Regions from separate parts of the Gordonia sp. VNK1 genome, predicted to be linked through region 1. Evidence: riboswitches for the same ligand, from Rfam matches in the RefSeq annotation. Region 1 holds a riboswitch; each other region holds the start of a gene.
What was found. A riboswitch is a leader RNA that binds a small molecule or an ion and turns the genes downstream of it on or off. The one in region 1 is predicted to bind S-adenosylmethionine.

Region 1 (7,963 bases):
GTCACACCCACCTGTCCGCGGCGTTGGAAGCCCTGGACAAGATCCCGGGCGCGGTCCCGCACGACAAGAAGGTCGCCGCCGAAGCCACTTTGGGTGAGAAAGCCACCGAACATATTCCGTCGGACATCACCAACATGGGCGCCCGGATCCTGGCGCACCTCGACCCCGACGGACAGTTGGTGGAGGAGAAAGAACGCCAACAGCGCCGCAACCTGTGGATCAACCAGAACCGGGTCGATGGGATGGCGAAACTCAACGGGCACCTGCCCCCGATCACCCGTGCCCTGTGGGACACCATGCTCGACGCCTGGGCCAAGCCCGGAATGAACAGTCTCAGCGATCCGGAATCGCCGACCGGTGCTATTGGTGACGCCGACCCCGACGTCCTCGCGGCCGCGGTCAAGCGTGACGACCGCAGCCAGGCGCAACGCAATCTTGATGCGATGCACATGTTGTTGGTGTCGGCGATGAAAGAAGGCGTCCTCGGCAAAACTCATCGAGGCCTGCCCGTGGCGTTGATCGCGAAAGCGTCCGTGACGGATCTGCTGGCCGGCGCCGGATATGCCACCACCGCTTCAGGTTCCACCATTCCTATTCCGGATTTGCTGACCGCGTTGGGTGAGGTCACCGACCCCACCGATGTGCAGCAGTTCCTGGCGGTGTTCTCCGACGCCATCGACCTGCCCCTGTATCTCGGGCGGTCCCGACGCCTGGCATCCACCGAGCAGCGGATCGCGTCGTTCTCCCGCACCGGCGGTGAAGTGTGCTCGTTCCCCGGCTGCGGACAACCCGCGTCGCGTTCGGAAATGCACCACGCCAAACAGGACTGGGCCAACGGCGGGAAAACCGACATCACCGACCTTGCGCCGGCATGCGGGCCGCACAACCGGATGGTCGGCCCCAACCCCGGGCAGTACACCACCGGCATCTACGAAGACGGCCCCCTCGCCGGACGTTGCTGGTGGCAACTCAACGCCGAACCCGGGATGCCGGCAAACCCGAAGATCGTCAACGATCACCCCGACATCACCGCACTCTACGAGCAGAAACTCGACCAGATCCGCGACCAGATCCACCGCGACCACAACGGCGCGGATACCGGCACCGATAGTGGTTCCGGGGCAACCGAAGCCGCAGACACCGATGCGGTCGACGCCGAAGCGGTCGATGCCGAAACTGCTGACATCGAAGCCGACGCCGAAGCAGAGGTTGAGACCGAGTCGGTCGAAGCCGACGCCGCCGCCGACGTCGATGTACCGGCCGATCCCGACGTTGACAGCGACGACGAGGACACCGCGCCGTCGGCTGTGGATGCCGAAACCTTGTCCGATCGTGGTCTTTTGAAGGATCATCAGGCTCCGACCGCCGACTCCTCGAGCATCGACGATATAGACAGCGTCGACGAGGATGACGATCACGACGGCGACGTCGTCGGACGCCAGCCCGACCCGGTCATCGACGAATACGATTCAGGCGCAGGCCAATCCGACCCTGTCGAGCCCCGACCACCCGACGGGCCCGACGCCATGGGCGACGAGCACTCCGACGAACCTGGTGTCACCAACACCGGGGAGATCGACACCGCTGCGGCGCTGCGTCGTGCTCTGAGTGCCCGTATCCAGGTCGGCGGCACGATTACCGAAGGGCAGGCACGTCAGCACCTCATTCGTATGGGTCGCGTCGAGCCCGAGGTCGAGCGACCCGAGATGGACGCCGCCGGCATGATCCCGCGCGGGAATCGAGCCGAACGTCTCCTGGCCGCCCTGCAACACGCCGGCCTCGACACCTCCTGAACCCACCCCGCGCCCACGGGCCCGAGTGCGTCGCCTCCCGGGACGTGGCAAGCCCCACTTACGGACTCAGCGCTCAGCGTCGGCCGCCATCAGGGGATGCGAATGCCTCCGAACGTCAACGTGCGCCGAAGAACGAAGCCGAGTTCCTCGTACAGGCGGATCGCAGTGACATTGGCAGCCGCGGTGTGCAGGAATGGGATTTCGCCCCGGGCACGGATACCCGCGGCGACCGCGAGGACCAGCCGCGTCCCCAACCCCTGCCCCCGGAACGCCTCATCGGTACAGACGGCACTGATCTCCGTCCACCCCACCGGATGGAGACGTTCCCCGGCCATGGCGACCAGCTCTCCCCCACGCCGGATTCCGAGGTAGGTACCCAGCTCGATGGTCCGCGTCAGAAAGGGCCCCGGACGCGTGCGCCCAACCAACGCCAGCATCTCCGGCACGTCGGCGCGCGTCAACACCACCGCCTCGGCGTCTGCCGCGCCCCACACGTTCGTGCCGACCATCTGCACACCCGGGATATTCATCGACACCGCCCACCCGGGCGGGGGCGAGGGCAGATCGCCGGACACCGGCAGATCCGCGCCCGGCCCATAGAGTTCGGCCGCGTCGGCCCAATCCTGCGGAGTCGGGTCCTCGGGGAAATCGCCGTACACCGACACATCGCGGGGGTAGCGGAGCACCCGTCCGCGGCGCTCCGCGAAGTGCGCATGGGGGCCGGTCAGAGCCGAACGCACGGCGTGATCGAGCACCCCGACATCGGCACTGCCGACGGCCGAAACATCCGCCGCCCGGTCTGTTGTCATGTCCTTGTGTGTGGTCACCTCACCCGACTCCTTTCGCCCCCACCTCTCACGGCTCCGTTGGTCATAGTTGGTCGCCGCCGCAGTCAACTCCATTGTTGCCCCCGCACGGCTGTTACTCCGCGCGGCAGTTCACTCTCCGATGAGTCGTGCACCGAGGTGATCAGGAGTCCGAGCGGGGTAGTCCGGGCGGGTTGATCTGGGAGGCAGGCACTGCCTCGGCCGAGAGATTCCATGCGGCAATCCATTTCGCGTATACACCGGTCTCGATCAAGTGATTGATCGCCGCCGCGATCGGAGCGGCGAGCCCGGACCCCTTCTTGGTCGTGGCGGCGATCATGCCCTGCAGGCTCGCACCGGCACCGGAGTAGGTGCCCGCGATGCGGGTGGCCTTGGGAGTGTTCGCGGTCTGCCGGACGTGGTAAGAGATCGAGGGATTGGGCCCGAGATACGTGTCGATCTTGCCGGACGCCAGGGCGAGATTGGTGGCGTTCGAATCCGGGAAGTGGACGACGGTCAGCGTCTTCCCCTCCGAAGCCAAAGCATCACGCCACGCCAACAGGATGCGCTCCTGATTCGTTCCCGAATTCACCGCGACCGTCTTTCCCGCCAGCGTGTGATAGTCGCCGTCGAAGTTCCACGAACTCGACGCCGGCACTTCGAATGCCAGCTGGTCGCGACGGTACGACGCGAAATCGTACTTGTCCTTGCGTTCCTCGGTCACGGTGATGTTGGAGAATCCGACATCGACTCGCCCACTGTCGATTCCGACGAAGAGGTTCTCCCAGGTCGAGTTCTCGATCACCGGTTTCAGTCCGAACACCGATGCCACCAGCCGGCCCAGATCCGGCTCGGCACCGGTCAACGTGTGTTGGTCGGACCCGACAAAGGCCAACGGCGGGTATCCCGACGGGAGTGCGCCGATCCCGATGGACAATTCACCCGAGTCACGGACCTCCTGAGGAAGCTGACCGCGAATCGAATCCACCTGCGGCACAGACAGAGTGACTTCTTTGGCGGCTCCGTTCGAGACGGCACCGACCACCACCGAGCCGGGTGTGGCGGTGTCGTCGGCGGATGCCCCCGCGCACGCGCTGAGTGCGGTCGCGGCGATCACCCCGCCGACAGCGAGGGCGGCGACGCGCCGGACGAACGATCGATGTCGAGACATGACTACTCCTTCAGTGGGTGGGTGTGGGCGGGAACCGAGTGACTGCGGTGCCGGAACGCCGGCCTGGCCGACGGACTCCCGAGCGGCGATGAATCGTCTCCGGCCACGTGCGCCGGATGGTGTTACCGGGCGTGCGTCAGAGGACGCGGCGCAGGAAGTCCTGTGTCCGTGGGTGCGACGGATGATCGAGGACCTGGTCCGGCGTGCCCTGTTCGATGATCTCGCCGTGATCGATGAAGATCACCGAGTCGGCGACCTGACGCGCGAAGCCGATCTCATGGGTCACGATGAGCATCGTGGTACCAGTGGCCGCGAGATCAGCGATCACCGAGAGCACGTCGCCGACCAGTTCGGGGTCGAGTGCCGAGGTCGGCTCGTCGAACAGCAACACTCGCGGCTCGAGCGCAAGAGCACGCGCAATCGCCACACGTTGCTGCTGACCGCCGGACAGTTGCCGCGGATAGGCATCGGCCTTGTCGGACAACCCGACTCGGTCGAGGAGGTCACGGGCCCGCGCCACCGCTGCGGCACGCGACAACACTCCGCTCGCCGTGGGCGCCGCAGCAACGTTGTCCAGGGCGGTGAGATTGGCGAAGAGGTTGAAGTTCTGGAAGACGAAGCCGACGTCACGTCGCTGACGCAGGATGACCCGCTCCGGCAGCTCCTTGAGACGCCCACCCCCGACGCGGCGCACGCCGATCAACTCTCCCCCGATGCTCACATGTCCGGCGTCGAGGCGGTCGAGATGATTGATCGTACGCAGCAAGGTGGACTTTCCCGACCCGGACGGGCCGAGGATCGCCGCGACCCGACCGGGTTCGACCGTGAGATCGATTCCCTTCAGAACATGGAGGTTTCCGTACCAGCGATGGGCGTTGCGCACCTCGACCCGAGCACCGGCGCCGGTGACGCCAGCCAGGTCCGCGGCGTCGATGCCGACTCCCGATGCCGCGTTCATGATGTCCACCTCGATTGCCGGCTGAGTGTCGCCGCGGTCATCCGCAGTCGCTGCAGCGGTGTCGGCGGTAGGGTCCGAACCGCACCACGCGCGAAGTATCGCTCGACATAGAACTGTGCGACCGACACGATGCTGGTCAGGACGATGTACCAGACTGTCGCGACGAGGAGCAGCGGCACCACGTCGCCGGAGTAAGTGGAACTCTGGGTGGAGACGACCCCGAACAGATCCAGCAGCGACACGTAATAGACCAGCGACGTCGCCTTGATCAGACCGATCAGGAGGTTCACATAGGACGGGACGATGGTGCGCAACGCCTGAGGAAGGGTGATGCGGAGAAAGTGATAGTGGCGCGGCAATCCCAGTGCCGCGGCAGCGTCGTGCTGGCCGGCGTCCACCGACAGCACTCCGCCCCGCACGATCTCGGCGGCGAAGGCCGATTCGTGCAGGCTGATCCCGACGATCGCGATGATCAGCGGAGTCGCCAGATCGGCCTCGGAGAAGTGAAAGAACCCGGGCCCGAACGGAATTCCCAGACTCAGCGACTCATACAGCGCACCGAAGTTGTACAAGATCAGCAGCAGCACGATCAGCGGAATGGATCGGAACACCCACACGTAGATCCAACTGACCGCTGCCAGAACGGGACTCCGCGACAGGCGCATGAGGGCCAGGACGATACCCCCGAGCAACCCGAGAACCGCACTGTAGGCCGCCACCTCGAGGGTTACCCAGAGTCCCTCGATCACGACCGGACGAAAGAACCAGTACGCGAAGCGATCCCACTGGAAGAACGGGTTGGTGATCAGCCCGTGGACGATCTGCGCGGCGATCACGGCGACCACTGCCGTGAGCATCCACCGCCCCGGATGACGCAGCGGTATCACCGGATCACGCGACGGCGGCGCGGGTACATCGACCGGCACGGTCGGGTGATCATCGCGGGCCTGCGGCGACTCCGTCAGCGCCACCGAGCCCGCATCGCGGCCCCGAGATGCCGTCATCTCCGGCCCGCCGAACCCTGTGGTCTCGTCGACAACGACGTCGAACGGCATGACACATCCAGCAACATCAATACAACCTCTTCCGGCCACACGGTGGCCATCGCGCTTATCGGTCCGATACCGATCCGGTTGTCACCTGGAGCACCCCACCGCGACGCGAGGGTTGCCGGCCAGCAAGCCAGGGCTTGACGCTGACGCTCATCACCGTGGTCAGAACGCTACTGCGCGAGGATGTTTCGATGTCGGGTTTGCACCCGCGAGAGTTTTTCTCTGTGCAGAGGTGAAGATCTCGTGCCGAACGAGCGGCCGATCAGACCCGCCGCTCGCCCGCGATCTCGGCGAGGAGACGCTGATGGATATGGGCCGACAGGAACGGCGAGACGTCACCGCCCAGTTTCGCGACCTCTTTCACCAACGAACTCGACACATGCGCGTAGCGCGGATCGGTCAGCAGAAAGATCGTCTCGACGTCGGCCAGGTCGCGGTTCATCTGGGCCATCGGCAGTTCGTAATCGAAGTCGACCGCCGACCGCAGACCCTTCACGATCGAATGGATCGAGTTCTCCCGCAGGTAGTCCACCAGCAAGCCGGTCCACCGGTCCACCCGCACATTGGGCAGATCGGCACAGTCCTCGGCGATGAGTTCGAGGCGCTCGTCGACGGTGAACAGTCCCCGTTTGTTCGGATTCACCACGACGGTGACGACGAGTTCGTCGAAACACCTCGCGGCGCGCTCCACCACATAACGGTGCCCACGTGTGAAGGGATCGAAGGAGCCGGGGATCACCGCACTGGTCATGACCGTTGAACCTACCCGTCCCCTGCGGCCCACCGTCGCATGCCCACGTCGACGGCGGTGTCCCCGTACATCTTCGTCAGGATCACCTCGAGGTCCTCCGGCCAGCTCACCGACGTCCGCCGGGCACGTTCGAGAATGATCAATGCATCGGCGGACACCCACCGCTCACCGAGTCGCGCGAGGTCGTCCTCGATCTCAGCCGGGTCGATGGCATACGGCGGGTCGCTGAAGACGAGATCGAACGGCTGTGAGGGCGAGCCGGCCAGGAAGGTCGACACCGACGAGGTGACGACCTGCGCATCGGGGGCGAGGCCCAGCGCCGCGACGTTCGCCGTGATGACACCGCTCGCCTTGCGGCGTGCATCGACGAAGGTCGCCGTCGCTGCACCCCTCGACAGGGCCTCGATGCCGAGGGCACCCGATCCGGCGTACAGATCGAGGACGTGGGCGCCGTCGAGGTCGATGCGGGCGGCGAGCATGCTGAACAGTGCTTCTCGCACCCGGTCCGAGGTCGGTCGGGTGCCGTCGTCGGGGACCTTGAGTCGGCGTCCACCGAACCGGCCGGCAATGATGCGGGTCACCCCGCCATTGTGCCCCAGGGCCGCGCCGACGAAGGGGAGCCCAGCGCGCCCGTGCGACCCCGCTCTGCCGCCCTGCAGATCCCCCGATGTGACTGGCCTCACATGTGCCCGCTGAACTGGGAATTGGTGGGTCATTCCGTGACCGATTTCCGTCGGTGGGTGAATCCGACGACACACATTGTTAACGTCGGATCCGTCATGAGCCCGTCCCACATAAGAACGGCCCCATCCAACACACTCACTCTCGACTACCGCATTCCGACGGTGACCGACGGAACCCGGCTCTGGGAGATCGCCCGCGATTCCCGCGTCCTCGACGTCAACTCGAGTTACGCCTACGTACTGTGGTGCTCCGATTTCGCAGAGACGTCCATCGTTGCCGAAGTCGACGGCCGCGCAGTCGGATTCGTCACCGGCTACCGCCGACCGTCGGACCCGTCGACCCTGATGGTGTGGCAGGTCGCCGTCGACGACGACCATCGCGGCCACGGCATCGCCGCCGCGATGCTGCATCGCCTCTTCGATCGCACCGCAGAACGTGGCATCGTCGCGATGCACACCACCATCAGCCCGGATAACGTTGCCTCCCAACGGCTTTTCGCGTCCGTGGCAGCGGCCCGCGGCCTTCGGTTCGACCGGCGCGATCTCTTCGCCGCGACGGACTTCCCCGACGCCCACGAGCCCGAGGATCTCTACCTGCTGGAACCCGAGATCCCGGAACCCTGAGGGACTTTCAGGACTGACGTTTCGACGGAGCTCAACGAGCGGTGTGACGGAGCTCAACGAGCGGCTTGACGAGCTCAACGCACGGTGTTGAGGGAGCGCACGGTGTGACGGCGCTCAGCGAGCAG
Region 2 (7,963 bases), on a different contig from region 1:
CCAACCCGCACTTCTTCCGGTACGGCCACTTCGACCTGGCCGCGCTGGAGAACGGCGGCCTGATCACGGCCTGCTCCAACATGTTCTACAGCTCACCGAACAACCTGCTGATGCCCGGCCGGGCCCGCCACATGGGTGAGGGCTGGGAGACCTCCCGACGCCGCGACGACGGCAACGACTGGGTGCAGGTGCGCCTGGCCGGCCAGGGGCGGGTCAGTCTGATCGAGCTCGACACGAGCTACTTCCTGGGCAATGCACCAGGCGCCGCCACGGTCCGCGGCCGTGACGGCGACGACGGCGAGTGGTTCGAGGTCCTGCCCCGCACCGAGCTGCAGCCCGACACCCGGCATCGGTTCGTCATCGACCTGGACCGGCCGATGACCGAGGCACGGCTGGACATCTACCCCGACGGGGGCATGGCCCGGTTCAAGCTGTACGGACTGCTCACCGAGGAGTCCTACGCCGGGCTCATCGAGCAGTGGGAGCGCGGCGAGGCCTGAGGTCGAGTCTGTGCACTCCGGACCGGTGCGAGATCTGCGGATCAGGCGACGCCTCGGGCGGCACCGGTGAACGCCGGCAGCACGAGCTGACGGACCCGGTTCTCGGTCGCCGACCCATCCAACGACACCAGGATCACCGCGTCGGCGACCTCGGCGGCGTAGATGTCGCGGATGAGGGTGACCAGCCCGCCGGGTGTGCCGATGTAGCGAACGGTGCCGCCGTCGAGCTCGTCGGGGATACCCGCGACCGCCGCCCGTGCCGACGCGGCATTCGGGGCGATGGCCACCTCGACCTCCAGTGCCACACTGAAATTCGCGGTGTCCCGGGTGCCGGATCGCAGCACCGACCGCGCCCGCTGCGCGTCGCGAAGGGTCGGTCGACGCACCACGATCGGCGCGTCGATGGCCGACACGTCCCCGGCCAGTGCCACGCGCAGACCGGGGCGGCCGATGCTGATGCGGACGTCGGAGAGTTCGGCGGTCATGGGTGTGCCTTTCCGGGAGCAATGCGGGTGAGTTCGGTGAGTGCGGTGACGAGCCGGTCGACGTCGGCGGAATCGGTACCGAGGCCGAAGCTCGCGCGGACCGCCCCGTCGGTGTGTCCGAGTCGGGCCAGCAGCGGATGCGCGCAGAACTTGCCGTCGCGCACGCCGATTCCGTGATGATCGCTGAGGTACTCGGCGACGGCGCGCGGCGTGTGTCCGTCGACGGAGAAGCCGGCGATGCCGACGCGATCGAGGTCGTCGGAGAAGATCCGCAGCGGCGTCACGTCGGCGACGCCGGCCAGCCCGGCGTCCAGACGGGCGCGCAGTTCTGCCTCATGCAGGCCGATCAGTTCGAATCCGAGATCGACGATGGCCTCGCAGGCGGCGGCAATGGCGATGGCGCCCAACACATTCGGTGAGCCGGCCTCATGCCGCGCGGCGCCCGAGTGCCAGGCGGTGGAGGCGCAGTTCTCGTCGGGTCCGTCGACGAGGCTCACCTGCGCCGACGCCCCGCCGCCGGCAAGGTACGGGTCAGCGGCGTCGAGCCAGTCGCTGCGACCGATGAGGACTCCGGATCCAAAGGGTGCGTAGAGCTTGTGGCCGGAAAAGACGAGGTAATCGATGCCGTGACTGACGATCGACACCGGTCGGTGTGCCACCAGTTGCGCGGCGTCGACGAGGATGCGGGCACCGTGGCGGTGGGCGATCGAGGCCAGCCGTGAGATGGGCAGCACCTCGCCGGTGACGTTGGATGCCGCGGTGACGGCGAGCAGGGCGGCCGGCGCCGCGGCGAGTTCGGCGTCGAGCGCGGCCAGGGTGTCCTCGAGGGTGTCGCACGCCGAGACGATGCGCGCGGACCCGTTGTCGCGGGACACCCACGGCAGCAGGTTCGCGTGGTGCTCGATGTCGAGAACGACGACGTCACCGGGGGTGCAGTGGGCGGCCAGGTTGATCGCGTCGGTGGTGTTGCGGGTGAAGACGACGGTGTCGTCGGTGCGGCCACGCACGAAACGTCGGACCGTGTCCCGGCACTGCTCGTAGCGGCGGGTGGTGACCTGCGACAGGTGGCCGGCGCCGCGGTGGACGCTGGCGTACTGACTCACCGACGCCGCGACGGCGTCGGCGACGGCGGTGAGGGCGGGCGCGCTGGCCGCGTAGTCGAAGTTGGCGTAGCGGATCTGATCACCGCTGGTCAGCGGGACGAGTTCGGCGGCACCGACGACCGAGGTCAGCGGTCCGATGGTCGACAGGTCGGCGGCATCGGACTGCACCGCGCAGTCGTTGCGGCAATCAGTGGTGGTGGCGACAGCAGTCATCGCAAAGGCTCCTTGGAATCCACGCTTGCCGTGCCCGGTCGGTACACGGCCAGGTCGTCACCCGGAGCACCCCACCGCGGAGGAGGGTTGCCGGCCAGCTAGCCGGGGCTTGTCGCTGGCACTCATGACCTGCACCAAGGGTGGCCTACGGCGCGCAAGGGTGTCAATTTTCACTCAGCGTGAGCGAAAGGCCGCGGCCCGTCGTCGCCTAAGTTGGTTGGGTGCCCGTCTCCGATACCCACGCCGCGTCACCGTTCGTCCTGTCGCGGCCGCACGGGACGGTGCGAGCGCGCGGCGTGCGGACGCGATTCGCCGACGCCGACGACGCCGCGACCCGGCTGCGCAGCGGCGCCGTCGATGCGGTCGTCGGGGCGGTGGCCTTCGATCCCTCGGCCCCGTCGGCGCTGTTCGAGCCGGTGACGCTGTCCCATGAACCGACTCCGCTCGCCGGGAGCCGACCACCGCGCCGGACGCTGATTTCGTCGGAGCAGATTCCCGATTCGGCCACCCATCGTGATCGGGTGCGTGCCGCGTTGTCGGCGATCGCCTCCGGCGCATTGGCGAAGGTCGTCCTCGCCAGAATGATTCGGGCTCAACTGGATTCGCCGGTCACGGTCGACGGGCTGCTGGCCGCACTCGCCGGCGGCAACAGCGAACACAACGCCTTTGCCGTCGACACCGGCACCTCGTGGCTGCTCGGCGCGAGCCCGGAACTGTTGCTGCGCAAGGACGGTCGCGAGGTGACGTGCCGGCCATACGCCGGTTCGGCGCCGCGCTCGGCCGATCCGGAGGCCGACCGGGAGTCCCGCGAGAAGCTCGCGGCGTCGGAGAAAGATCACCGCGAGCACGCGTTCGTCGTCGAGCACCTCCGGGATCGCCTGGCACCGTTGTGCCGCGAACTCGCGATCCCCGATGAGCCGCAGTTGTTGTCGACCGGCGAGATGTGGCATCTGGCGACCCCGATCCGGGCGATACTCGACGACGACGCCGTCGGCGCCCTGGATCTTGCGATCACGCTGAGTCCGACACCGGCGGTCGGCGGCACACCGAGCGAGGTGGCCACGGAATTCATTCGCGCACACGAGGAACCGCGCGGGTTGTACGCCGGTGCGGTCGGGTGGGCCGACGCGGCCGGCAACGGCGAATGGATGGTGACCATCCGGTGCCTGGAACTCGAGCCCGACCTCCGTTCCTTCCGCAGCTGGGCGGGTGGCGGCATCGTCGCCGACTCCGACCCCGATGCCGAACTCGCCGAGACCACCGCGAAACTCCTAACGGTATTGCGGGCGTTGGGTATCGAGGACTGACTCGCCGCGTCGAGTGGGCGCCCTTTCCCGTCGAGTGGGCGCCCTTTCCCGTCGAGTGGGTGCCCTTTCCCGTCGAGTGGGCGCCCTTTCCCGCCTTGCATCGCGAGTTCTCGGGACACCCCGACGCGGCAGGTGAACTCCCGATTGTCGAGGGCGCGCACCGAGTCGGCATCGATGACGCCGTACCCGTCGAGATAGCCGGGTTCGTCATCCTCAGCGTCGAGGGTGGATTGGTCGGCGACCACGAAGATCGATGCGCGGGCGGCGGCACAGGTAGCGGCGGTGGGGCGCGGTGTTCGGGACCAGTACACAAACAGCTTGCTGCGGACCCCGACTGGGCGGAACCCGGCTGGGCGGAGGCCAACTCTGTGCCGGCGACCACAGGTGCGTCGACTGGGATCGCAGGATCTGCTGGATCCTCGCCCATGCCATCGTCAGTGCGAGCACCGCCAGGAACCACGTCGGAATCGCGTTGCTCCTCACACACCGGAGACCGACCGCCAATCGGTCCTGCCCCTGGTCAACGCGATCAACGCATCGGCACGACGCTGCTCCAGCCGGTTTGGGGCCATCGACCGCGAATCCGCTGACTGCGGCGAAGCCCTGGCTCGACGCCCGCCGGATACACCCGGAAGAGCACAGACGAGTTCACCTGAGCCAGAACCACTTTCACGCACCTCGGCCCCACCCGGAACTCCCGGGTGGGGCCGTTGCATATCGACCGAGGCCAGCCGATCAGATCCACATCCACAGCCACTGACGGCTGCGCGGGTCGTAGCGACGCACGCGGCGACGACGCTGGACGCGGACGGGATTGTTGTTGCGGCGAGGTGCGGGCATGATGAACTCCTGTGTTCATAGACGTGAGATCCGCTGTGTGCGTTTCTCTCTGACGTCTTCCACGATGCCGGTCCACCCTTGCGGTGCCGTGCACACGACCTGCCAGATTGCTGCGCGACCGCAAACCGCGGCCACACATCGGTCAGCCCAGTGCCTGATCCAGGTCGCCGAGGAGGTCGTCAATGCCCTCGAGGCCCACCGACAGCCGAACCACCGAGTCACCCAACCCGATCGCCGCCCGACCCTCGGGTCCCATCGCCCGATGGGTGGTGGTCGCGGGGTGGGTGATCAGTGACTTGGAGTCGCCCAGGTTGTTCGAGATGTCGATGACGCGGAGTGCGTTGAGCACGTCGAAGGCGCGTTTCTTGCCCTTGACACCGCCCATTTCGGCCAACTCGAAGGTGACGACGGTGCCGCCACCGGACATCTGCTCCTTGGCGAGCTCGTACTGCGGATGTGATTGCAGGAACGGGTATTTGACCCACCCCACCCGCGGATCGTCCTCCAGGAACTGCGCGATTCGCAGTGCCGAGGCGACCGACGCGTCGACGCGCAGGCGTAGGGTCTCCAGACCCTTCACCAGCGTCCACGCGTTGAACGGGCTCAACGCAGGACCGGTGTGACGCATCAGCGTCTGCACCGGGCCGTCGATGTACTCCTTGGTGCCGAGCACCGCACCACCCATCACGCGGCCCTGCCCGTCGATATGCTTGGTGCCCGAGTAGACGATGACGTCGGCCCCGAGTTCGAGACCACGCTGCAGCAACGGGGTGGCGAACACGTTGTCCAACACCACCTTTGCACCCGCGGCATGCGCCAGCTCGGACACCCGCGCCACGTCGACGAGGGTCTGCATCGGATTCGACGGGGTTTCGAAGAACACTGCGTCGGCAGGCGTGGACAACGCCTTCTCCCACTGGGAGAGATCCTCACCGTCGACGAATTCCGTTGTCACACCCCAGCGCGGCAGGATCTCGTTGGCCACCACGAAGCACGAACCGAACAGGCTGCGTGCCGCTACCAGCCGGTCCCCGGCCTTCAGCAGCGCACCGAGAGAGACGAAGACTGCGGCCATTCCACTCGCGGTGGCGAAACACGCCTCGGCGCCCTCGAGTAGCCGCAGCCGCTCCTGGAACATCTCGACGGTCGGATTTCCGTAGCGGGAGTAGACGAATCGCTCGTCCTCACCGGTGAAGGCACGCTCGGCGGCCTCGGCGGAGTCGTAGACGTACCCGCTCGTCAGGTACAGGGCCTCCGACGTCTCGAAGAAACCGGATCGATCCAGTCCGCCGCGGACCGAGATGGTCTCCGGCGAAACACCAGGTGGCAGTTCGCGACTCACGACTGCCTCCACTCTGTACGGTCGGCCGGCTCGCTCGTTTCGCTCACGACTGTCTCCACGGAAGATCCTGGGCCCGCCAACCGGTGGAACCACGATGATCGAATTCGTCGAGCGCACCCTCGAATCCGTCGAGCACGTTGTAGGCGAGGGAGACCCCGTCGGCGGTGGCCGCCTCGGCCGCACCGATCGACCGGTGACCCGAACGGCAAATGAAGATGACCTCGTCGTCATCGGCGATGCCCGCGTCACGCAGTTCGGCAACGAACGCCTCGTTGGGGGTCCCGGCGGGGAAGGTGGTCCACTCGACGAAAATGGTCTGCTTCTCCAGGACCTCCAGGTCGGGCACACCCACGAACGACCACTCGGCGCGCGTGCGACAGTCCACCAACTTCGCCTTGGGGTTGTTCTCGAGCTTCTCCCAGGCCTGCTGCGGGGTCAGATCTCCGGCATAAGTCATGCCTTGCACACCTTCCAGTTCCCGTTCTCCCGAAGCACCACGACGTTCGTCGTCTGCTTCTCGTCGGATTTCTTGTCGAATTGCCAATGTACTGTCGCCGTCGCGCGGTCACCGGAGACGCTGACATCGCTGATCTCCGGAATGACGATCCGCCCGTTGGCCTCCAACGACTTCTGGTTCTCGGCGGTGAACTCCGCCTCAGACGGAAAGTCACTCGCATTCAGGTCGGCGGCGCAGGTGTGATCGCGGAATTCCGCGTAATCAAGGTTGTTGCGCGCGGTGTAGAAATCGTTGATCGCGTACTGGACCTGCGCCGGTTCACTGGCCCGTTCTTCGGCCGGCCGGATCAGGTACGACAGCAAGATCCCGACCACCGCCACGACCACAACGATCAACGCCAGCAGGAAAGGCCAGACCTTGCGCCACGAGGGCGCCGCGTCGGCACCCGGGTCGTCGGCACCGAGATCGTCACCGACGATCTCGGGTGCGGACTTGCGAGGTGCGCGTTTGGCCATGGAGGCGAGTGTATCGCCGCAGTTCTCGCCGGTTTCGAGGGCCTTGTCGCCGGATGCGATCGATCACACGTCGCCGCCGCGAGTGAGGCCACCCTAACCCGAGATTTTGGGTACGGCCCACCAACGCCTACCGTAGAGGGGATAAGCGTCGACGCATCGCTGACCTCCCGCGCGCGTCGAAGACAGACGAGAACGAGGTAGACGACACCTTATGACCGATCAGAGCCGCCCGCTGCGCGTTGCCATCATCGGGGCCGGTCCCGCCGGGATCTACGCCGCCGATGCGCTGATGAAGTCCGACACCGCCAAGGATCGCGGTGTCAGCATCGACCTCTATGAGCGGATGCCCGCGCCGTTCGGCCTGATTCGCTACGGCGTCGCACCCGATCATCCCCGCATCAAGGGCATCATCACCGCCCTGCACAAGGTACTCGACAAGCCGCAGGTCCGCCTGCTCGGCAACATCGACTACGGCACCGAGATCACCCTCGACGAACTGAAGTCGCTGTACGACGCGGTGATCTTCTCCACCGGCGCCACCGACGACCGCGGACTGCAGATCCCCGGCGTCGACCTCGATCGTTCCTACGGCGCCGCGCAGTTCGTCGCCTGGTATGACGGCCACCCCGACTTCCCCCGCGAATGGCCGCTGGACCAGGAGAAGGTCGCCGTCATCGGAGTCGGCAACGTCGCACTCGACGTCGCGCGCGTGCTCGCCAAGACCGGCGACGAACTGCTCCCGACCGAGATCCCGGACAACGTCTACCAGGGACTCAAAGCCAACAAGGCCGTCGAGGTGCACGTCTTCGGACGACGCGGACCGGCGCAGGCCAAGTTCACCCCGCTCGAACTCAAGGAACTCGACCACTCGCCGAACATCGAGGTCATCGTCGACCCCGAGGACATCGACTACGACGAGGGTTCGGCCGTGGCCCGTCGCGGATCGAAGATCACCGACCAGGTCGCCACGATCATCGAGAACTACGCGATGCGCGAGCCCAAGCAGGGCGCCATCCACAAGCTGTTCCTGCACTTTTTCGAAAGCCCCATCGAGATCCTCGGCGAGGACGGCAAGGTCGTCGGTCTACGCACCGAGCGCACCCAACTCGACGGCACCGGCAACGTCAAGCCCACCGGCAAGCACACCGACTGGGACGTCACCGCGATCTACCGCGCCGTCGGCTACCTGTCCGACAACCTG
Region 3 (7,963 bases), on a different contig from region 1:
GTCGGCCTGGCGCACCACGAGTCCGTCGTAGTCCATGTCCACGACCATCGCACCGAGTTGCACATCGACTCCCAGTGCGCGCAAACGCTTCTCGGCTCGGGAGCCCAACCTTTCACCGAACGGCGGCAACACCGCCGGTGCGGCGTCGAGCAGGATCACCCGTGCCTGCGTCGAGTCGATGGACCGGAAGGTGCCGCGCAGCGTCGTGCCGGCCATCTCCGCGATCTGACCGGCCATCTCGACGCCGGTGGCCCCGGCTCCGATCACCACGAACGTCAGCAGGCGATCACGCTCGATCGGGTCGGTGGACAGTTCGGCCTGCTCGAACGCCCCGAGGATGCGGCCGCGCAACTCGAGTGCATCGTCGACGGTCTTGAGGCCCGGCGCGAACTCCGCGAAATGATCGTTGCCGAAATAGGATTGGCCCGCACCGGCGGCGATGATCAGACTGTCATACCGAGTGGTGGTGACACGTTCGAGCATGCGTGAGGTCACCGCACGATTCTCCAGGTCGATGGCCTCGACATCGCCCAGTGCCACCGTCACATTCCGTTGGTCGCGAAGTATCACCCGCACCGGCGGTGCGATCTGGCCCTGCGAGATCACCCCGGTGGCGACCTGGTACAGCAACGGCTGGAACAGATGATGACTCGTGCGTGCGATCAGGGTGACGTCGACGTCGGCATGCTCGAGTCGACGAGCGGCAGCCAGCCCGCCGAACCCCGATCCGACGATGACGACATGGTGCCGGCGGGTCCTGCCGCCGGGAACCGGTACGCGCTGGGTCATGGCACGTTTCCTTCTGGTGTGGAATCGACACCCAGGCGGACGATGTCGGGAAACGGTGCTCCTTGCCGGTGGACTCCGGCTGCGCCAGTCGCACAACCGACGATAGCCCATCGAGCAACCGGTGGCGAGGCCGACTTAAATTCTTCGGCGCGAGAAAATCGTCGCCGCATTCGGGCGTGGACGGCGTCCGTCCCGACATTCTCTTTGCCTGTCTCAGCATCACGGGCCTACGGTGAATCGACCATCTGGAGCGACCGAGAGACCCGGCTCGTCGACGTCGCAGCAACCCGCCCCAGGGTGCTAACGCCGGGATCGATGGGAGACACCCCGTGACGTTTCGTGACCATGCCCCGCTGTCGGTGCTCGACCTCGCACCTATCAGCGAGGGTTCCGATCCTGCTGCTGCGCTGCACAATACGATCGATCTCGCGCAGCACGCCGAGCAGTGGGGGTATCGCCGCTACTGGGTGGCCGAACACCATTTCGCCGCCGTCGCGAGTTCGGTGCCGGCGCTGCTCATCGGTCAGATCGCCTCCGCGACCCGATCGATCCGCGTCGGATCGGCGGCGGTGCAGGTCGGGCAGACGACGGCGGTATCGGTGGCCGAGTCCTTCGGGATGCTCGACGTGTTCCACCCGGGCCGAATCGATCTGGGGCTCGGCCGATCCGGACAGCGACGCGCTGAGGCGGCGGCAACACCCGCGGGCCCGGTCGCGATTTCCGCACCGAGCGCGAGTCGGCTCGTCGACGGGGTGGTGATCCCTGAACCTGTCGATGTGACTGCGCTACTGGCACATTCGCCTCTCGCACGCAGCTTCGAGGTGTTGACGCAGCCGGGTGCGCAGCCACCGCACTTCGACGAGCAGGTCGACGACATCCTGTCGCTCCTCGACGGCACCTACACCAGTCCGTCGGGTCAGCAGCTACATGCGGTTCCGGGTGAGGGAGCCGACGTGCAGGTGTGGATCTTCGGCAGCAGCAAGGGGCAGAGCGCTCACGTCGCCGGTGCCCGCGGACTCCCGTTCGCGGCCAACTACCACGTCAGCCCCGGCACCACCCGCGAAGCGGTCGCGGCGTACCGGCAGGCGTTCCGCCCGTCGTCGGTGTTGGCCGAACCCTATGTGGTGGTGTCCGCCGACGTGGTGGTGGCCGACGACGACGACACCGCGCGGCATCTGGCCAACGGCTACGGGCGGTGGGTGCACAGCATCCGCACCGGCCACGGCGCCATCGAGTACCCCGACCCGGCGACGGCGCAGCCGCTGCCCGCCGACGAGCTGGCACTGGTCGCCGATCGGCTCGAGACCCAGTTTGTCGGCTCACCCGACACCGTCGTGCAGCGGCTCGCCGCACTCGGGCGCCTCACCGACGCCGACGAACTCGTCATCACCTCGGTCACCCATGACCATGCTGACCGGCTGAGGTCGCATGAGCTGCTCGCCAAGGCGTGGGGGCTGATCTGATGAAGCGCATCGCTGTCACCGCGAAACCGGCCGTCTCCACACTCGCCGTGGTGGCCGTGGCCGGTGTGCTCACCGCCTGTGGTTCTGGGTCCTCGGGCTCCGACGACGCCGGACCGCCGGTGCCGGGAGGCACCCTGCGTTACGGACTCTCCGACGCCCCCACATGCTCGGACCCGGCCCAGAGCGGCACCAACCAGACGATCTATGTCACCCGGCAGGTCGTCGATTCACTCACCGATCAGGACCCGGGTGATGGCCAACTCAAGCCCTGGCTCGCCCAGAGCTGGGAGGTGAGCCCGGATGCGCGGACCTTCACCTTCCACCTCAAGCCCGGTGTCACCTTCAGCGACGGCACCCCGCTCACCGCCGAATCCGTCAAGGAGAACTTCGACGCCATCGTCGGGCCGCTCGGCGCGGCCAAGGCACCGTTGGCGGCGACCTACCTCGGCGGATACACCGGCACCACCGTCGTCGATCCGCTGACCGCGCGGGTGGCGTTCGGTGCGCCCAATGCGCAGTTCCTGCAGGCCACCTCGACTCCACAGTTGGGGATTCAGTCCGACACCACCGTCGCCGCGACGCCGGAGGAGAGGTGCCAGGGCACCAACATCGGATCGGGACCGTTCGTGTATTCGGGCTGGGCGCAGGGCAAGTCGGCGTCACTGCGCAAACGCACCGGATACCGCTGGGGATCGTCGGTATTCGGTCACGCCGGTGACGCTTACCTCGACGGCATCGACTTCACGGTGATCGCGGAGTCCGGGGTGCGCACCGGATCGCTCGCCTCCGGGCAGCTCGACGCGATCAGCGATGCCCTGCCCAACGACAAGCCGCAGATCACCGGGGCCGGTGGACAGGTCCTCACCGCGGTGAACCCGGGTGTGCCGTTCGGGTTGCAGCCCAACGTATCCCGTGGTGTCCTCGCCGACGCCGCGGTGCGGCGCGCACTGCTGCCGGCGATCAACCGGCAGGAGTTGGTGACCACCGTCCTCGACGACGACTTCCATCCCGCCACCGGCGTCCTGGCGTCGAATACCCCAGGGTACTCGGACCTTTCGTCGGCCCTGACCTTCGATCCGGACAGGGCGAAGAAGATTCTCGACGACGCCGGCTGGAGGGCCGGCGCCGACGGAATCCGGACCAAAGATGGTCAACGCCTGAGCTTCTCGGTGCTCTACAGTCCGGTGTTCGCGGGCAACCAGGCCATCCTCGAACTCGTCCAGCAACAACTGAAGAATGTCGGCGTCGAGCTGAAACTCGACGTGGTGCCGGCGGCCACGGCCACGGTCCGACAGAACTCCGGTGATTACGACGCGATCTACTACAACGTGACGCGTGCCGACGGCGACATCCTGCGCACCCAGTTCGGGCTCACCGGACGAAACCTGAACCGGCGCGGACCGATACCCGCTCTGGACACGGCCTTGGCCGGGGAACAGTCCACCACCGACATCCCGCAACGCAATGCCGACCTCGCGACCGCACAACAACAGATCCTCGACAACGGACTGTTCGTCCCGACCATCGAACTGTCGCAGGCCATCGGTGCCGCGGCCACCACCCACCAGGTGACGTTCGATGCCTCGTCCCGGTTGCAGTTCCACGACACGTGGTTGTCCGGGCGGTGAACGCGACGATGCTGCGTTATCTCGGAATACGGTTCCTTTCGGCCCTCGGGGTGCTGTGGGCGGCCTTCACCGTGGCCTTCGTCATCCTGATCCTGCTGCCGTCCGATCCGGTGGCCATCGCCACCTCGGGTGATGCGTCGACACCGGTGGATCAGGCCGCGGTCGAGGCACTCAAGGCCCGCTACGGCCTGGATCGGTCGGTGTGGCAGCAGTATTGGTCGGCGTTGACCGGTGCGATCCACGGCGACTTCGGCCTGTCCATCTCGCAGGGCCGGCCGGTCACCGCGGTCATCGCCGACGCACTGCCGAGCACCGTCGCCCTGACCCTCACCTCGGTGCTGCTCGCCGTCGTCCTCGGGGTGGGACTGGCGGTTACCGCCACCTACACCTCGTGGTCATGGCTGCGACGCGGACTCCTGTCGATCCCGCCGCTGGTGGTGGCCCTGCCCACGTTCTGGGTCGGTCTGATCCTGCTGCAGGTCTTCGCGTTCCGGCTGGTGTGGTTCCCGGCCTTCGGTGACACCCGGCCCGGATCTCTAATCCTGCCGGCGTTCACCCTGGCGATCCCGTATGCCGGCGTGATCGGTCAGGTCCTGGTCACGAGTATGACCCGGACCGATGCCGAGCCGTTCGTCCAGACGGCAACCGCCAAGGGCGCGAGCCGGATTCGGGTCATCCGCCATCACATCCTGCGGATCTCGTCGCTGCCCGCGTTGACCGTGGCCGGGGTCGTGGTGGGCAACCTCCTCGGCGGTGCGGTGGTCGTGGAGACCGTGTTCTCGCGTCCGGGTGTCGGCAAGCTCGCCCAGAGTGCCGTGCTGGCGCAGGACATCCCGCTGGTTCTGGCCCTGGTGACGTTCTCCGCCGCGGTCTTCGTCACGGTGAACCTGCTGGTGGACATCGCCTATCCGTTCATCGATCCGCGAGTGCTGAGGCGGTCCGCCCCGACACCGACCGCCTCGCCCGTCGACGATCGCAGCCCACGTGAGGTGGTCAATGTCTGAGCAGAGTGCCCCGTCCTCGGTGTCGTCCGCGTCGTCGTGGTCGTGGCCGGTCTGGCGTGCGCGCCCCGACGCGATCGGGGTGTGGTTGCGCCGCAACGCCACCACGGTCCTGAGCGTGGCCGTGATCGCGCTGGCACTCGGATTCGCGGTCGTACCATCGGTGTTCGCCGATGGCGATCCACTCCTCGCGGTGCCCGCCGACAAGCTCCGGGCGCCGAGTGCCGAGCACTGGTTCGGCACCGACAATCTTGGTCGGGATGTTTACACGCGATTCGTCCACGGCGCGGCGTTGTCGCTGACCGCCACGGTCTCCGCCGTCGCGATCGCACTGGCGATCGGTGCCCTGCTCGGGTTGATCGCCGGCACCGCGGGTGATCTCACCGACGGTGTGATCATGCGCGCCATCGACGTGATGCTCGCGATTCCACAACTGCTGTTGGCACTCGCGATCATCGCCGCACTCGGATTCGGCACCACCAAGGTCGCCATCGCCGTCGCGGTGGTGCTCATCGCGGGATTCGCGCGCGTCATGCGGGCCGAGGTGTTACGGGTGCGTCATGCACCGTACGTGGAGGCCGCCCGGGCGTTCGGGGTGCCGCGACCGGTGATCCTCGGCCGTCACGTGCTGCGCAACTCGTATGCTCCCGTACTCGCGCTGGCCGCAGCCGAATTCGGCATGGCGATCCTGCTGATCTCCTCCCTGTCGTTCCTCGGGTTCGGAGCCACCCCACCGGCTCCGGAGTGGGGTTCGTTGATCTCCGAAGGCCGCAACTATCTGGCCACCGCGTGGTGGATGACCACCCTGCCGGGGTTGGCGATTGTCGCGGTGGTGCTCGCCGCGCACACCATCGGCCACCGCATCGCCGAGGGAGAACAGCGATGAGCACGCTCCTGACAGTGTCGGATCTGCGGGTGCGCTATCGGGTCGACCATTCCGAGACCGACGCCGTCGCCGGGGTCGACCTGAGGATCGAACCGGGCGAGACCGTGGCGGTGGTGGGGGAATCCGGGTCCGGCAAATCGACGCTGGCCCACGCCATCATCGGGTTGCTGCCGCGCAACGCATCCGCGTCGGGACGCGTCGAGTTGACCGGCGATCGGATCGACGGCCTGTCGGTGCGGGCCCTCAACCGGATCCGTGGGGCACGTATCGGTTTCGTTCCCCAGGACCCCGGCACCGCGCTCAATCCCGTACAACCGGTGGGTGATCAAGTCGCCGAGGTCTTGCGGATTCATGGTCGTGCTGCACGCAGGACCGCCCGTGCGCACGCCGTCGAGCATCTCGTGGAGGCCGGCCTCGACGATGCCGACCTACGCTACGGTCAACTCCCGCACCAGCTCTCCGGCGGACAACGGCAACGCGTGCTGATCGCCATCGCCGCGGCCTGCGAACCGGAGTTGATCATCGCCGACGAGCCGACCAGCGCGCTCGATGTCACGGTGCAACGACGCATCCTCGATCATCTCGAGGAGCGGACGAGCAGTGGGGCGACGGCACTGCTGCTGATCACACACGACATCGGCGTCGCCGCCGACCGGGCCGACCGCATCATCGTGATGGCGGGCGGACGTATCGTCGAAACCGGCACGGCACAGCAGATCCTCGATGATCCGCAGCACGGATACACCCGACGCCTGATCGCCGATGCGCCCGGGCTCACCTCGCGACGGCTGGTCGCCCCGATACCGCCGGAGGCGCCGATCGTCGCACGCGCAGAACATGTCTCGAAGACCTTCCGGGTCGGGCGCGCCGGTCGGATCGCGGCCGTGAACGACGTCTCGCTGCGGGTGCGGTCCGGGGAGACGCTCGCGCTCGTCGGGGAGAGCGGGTCGGGAAAGACCACCACCGCGAGAATCCTGGCCGGCCTCGAATCGAATGACGCCGGTCGGATCGAGGTGGGTGACCGACGCAGTGACGTGGGGTTCGTCTATCAGAATCCCTACGCCGCGATGAACCCGAAACTGACGGTGGCGCAGATCATCGCCGAGCCGCTGGGCCGGACACCGCGCGCCGAACGAGATCGCCGGGTGCGGGAGCTGCTGATCGCGGTGGCGCTGGATCCGGCTCTGGCCACCCGTCGCCCGACCGCGCTGTCCGGCGGCCAGCGTCAGCGGGTGGCGATCGCCCGGGCACTGGCCACCACACCGCGCCTGCTGATTCTGGACGAACCGGTGTCCGCGCTCGACGTCACCGTGCAGGCGCAGGTGCTGGCATTGCTCGCCGACCTGCAACGCGACCACGGCATCGGGTATCTGTTCATCTCCCACGATCTGGCGGTCGTCCGTCAGATCAGTCACCGCGTCGCGGTCATGCGGGCCGGTGACATCGTCGAAGAGGGCGACGTCGCAGATATCTTCGGCGATCCACGTCACGACTACACCCGCCAACTCATCGCGGCCATCCCCGGAGAGGGTCGCGCCCATCGCCCCACGGAGGCCACTCATGGCTGATCACATCCACCTCGCCGTCGCCCTTGCCGATGCCGGATGGCATCCGGGGGCGTGGCGCGAACCGGCCGCGCGGCCCACCGAACTGCTCACCGGCGGCTATTGGGCGGACCTGGTGGGCGAGGCCGAGGCCGGAGTGCTCGACTTCGTCACCATCGATGACGGACTCGGTCTGCAGCGTGATCATCCGTTCGTCCCGGACCGACGTACCGACCGGGTGCGGGGCCGGCTCGACGCCGTGCTCATCGCCAATCGGATCGCCCCGACGACGCGGGCGATCGGTATCGTCCCGGCCGCGATCACCACCCACACCGAACCATTCCACACATCCAAAGCGGTTGCGACACTGGACTTTGTCAGTTCCGGGCGGGCGGGCGTGCAGTTGCGGGTCGACGGCAGCGCCGCCGATGCGGGACTCTTCGGCCGCCGGACTCTACCGGATCTGGTGCCCGGTGACCTCGATCCGGTGGTCGTCGACGCGCTGTTCACCGAGGCCCGCGACCACGCCGAAGTCCTTCGGCGCCTGTGGGATTCGTGGGAGGACGACGCCGAGATCCGTGACGTGGCGACCGGCCGGTTCATCGACCGGGACAAGCTGCACTACATTGACTTCGAAGGTGAGTACTTCCGC

Region 2: linked by a shared signal. The riboswitch ahead of ABLE94_RS21240 (aminotransferase class V-fold PLP-dependent enzyme) and the one ahead of ABLE94_RS05060 (amino acid ABC transporter permease) in region 1 are both predicted to bind S-adenosylmethionine.
Region 3: linked by a shared signal. The riboswitch ahead of ABLE94_RS17455 (LLM class flavin-dependent oxidoreductase) and the one ahead of ABLE94_RS05060 (amino acid ABC transporter permease) in region 1 are both predicted to bind S-adenosylmethionine.

The regions. Positions count from the first base shown of each region.
Region 1 covers NZ_JBDZDJ010000003.1:248,619-256,581, forward strand. Annotated here, with positions in the region: gene ABLE94_RS05040 (HNH endonuclease signature motif containing protein) at 1-1,793, shown strand, start outside; gene ABLE94_RS05045 (GNAT family N-acetyltransferase) at 1,883-2,602, opposite strand; gene ABLE94_RS05050 (ABC transporter substrate-binding protein) at 2,763-3,770, opposite strand; gene ABLE94_RS05055 (amino acid ABC transporter ATP-binding protein) at 3,907-4,728, opposite strand; gene ABLE94_RS05060 (amino acid ABC transporter permease) at 4,725-5,783, opposite strand; SAM riboswitch class IV at 5,830-5,938, opposite strand; gene coaD (pantetheine-phosphate adenylyltransferase) at 6,043-6,531, opposite strand; gene rsmD (16S rRNA (guanine(966)-N(2))-methyltransferase RsmD) at 6,543-7,112, opposite strand; gene ectA (diaminobutyrate acetyltransferase) at 7,311-7,838, shown strand.
Region 2 covers NZ_JBDZDJ010000022.1:22,207-30,169, forward strand. Annotated here, with positions in the region: gene alc (allantoicase) at 1-500, shown strand, start outside; gene ABLE94_RS21235 (hypothetical protein) at 542-985, opposite strand; gene ABLE94_RS21240 (aminotransferase class V-fold PLP-dependent enzyme) at 982-2,301, opposite strand; SAM riboswitch class IV at 2,318-2,431, opposite strand; gene ABLE94_RS21245 (isochorismate synthase) at 2,523-3,608, shown strand; gene ABLE94_RS21250 (O-succinylhomoserine sulfhydrylase) at 4,591-5,790, opposite strand; gene ABLE94_RS21255 (rhodanese-like domain-containing protein) at 5,834-6,247, opposite strand; gene ABLE94_RS21260 (Rv0361 family membrane protein) at 6,244-6,762, opposite strand; gene ABLE94_RS21265 (FAD-dependent oxidoreductase) at 6,974-7,963, shown strand, end outside.
Region 3 covers NZ_JBDZDJ010000014.1:91,805-99,767, reverse strand. Annotated here, with positions in the region: gene ABLE94_RS17460 (NAD(P)/FAD-dependent oxidoreductase) at 1-789, opposite strand, end outside; ZMP/ZTP riboswitch at 812-891, opposite strand; SAM riboswitch class I at 1,028-1,111, shown strand; gene ABLE94_RS17455 (LLM class flavin-dependent oxidoreductase) at 1,119-2,252, shown strand; gene ABLE94_RS17450 (ABC transporter substrate-binding protein) at 2,252-3,880, shown strand; gene ABLE94_RS17445 (ABC transporter permease) at 3,889-4,884, shown strand; gene ABLE94_RS17440 (ABC transporter permease) at 4,877-5,767, shown strand; gene ABLE94_RS17435 (dipeptide ABC transporter ATP-binding protein) at 5,764-7,335, shown strand; gene ABLE94_RS17430 (LLM class flavin-dependent oxidoreductase) at 7,328-7,963, shown strand, end outside.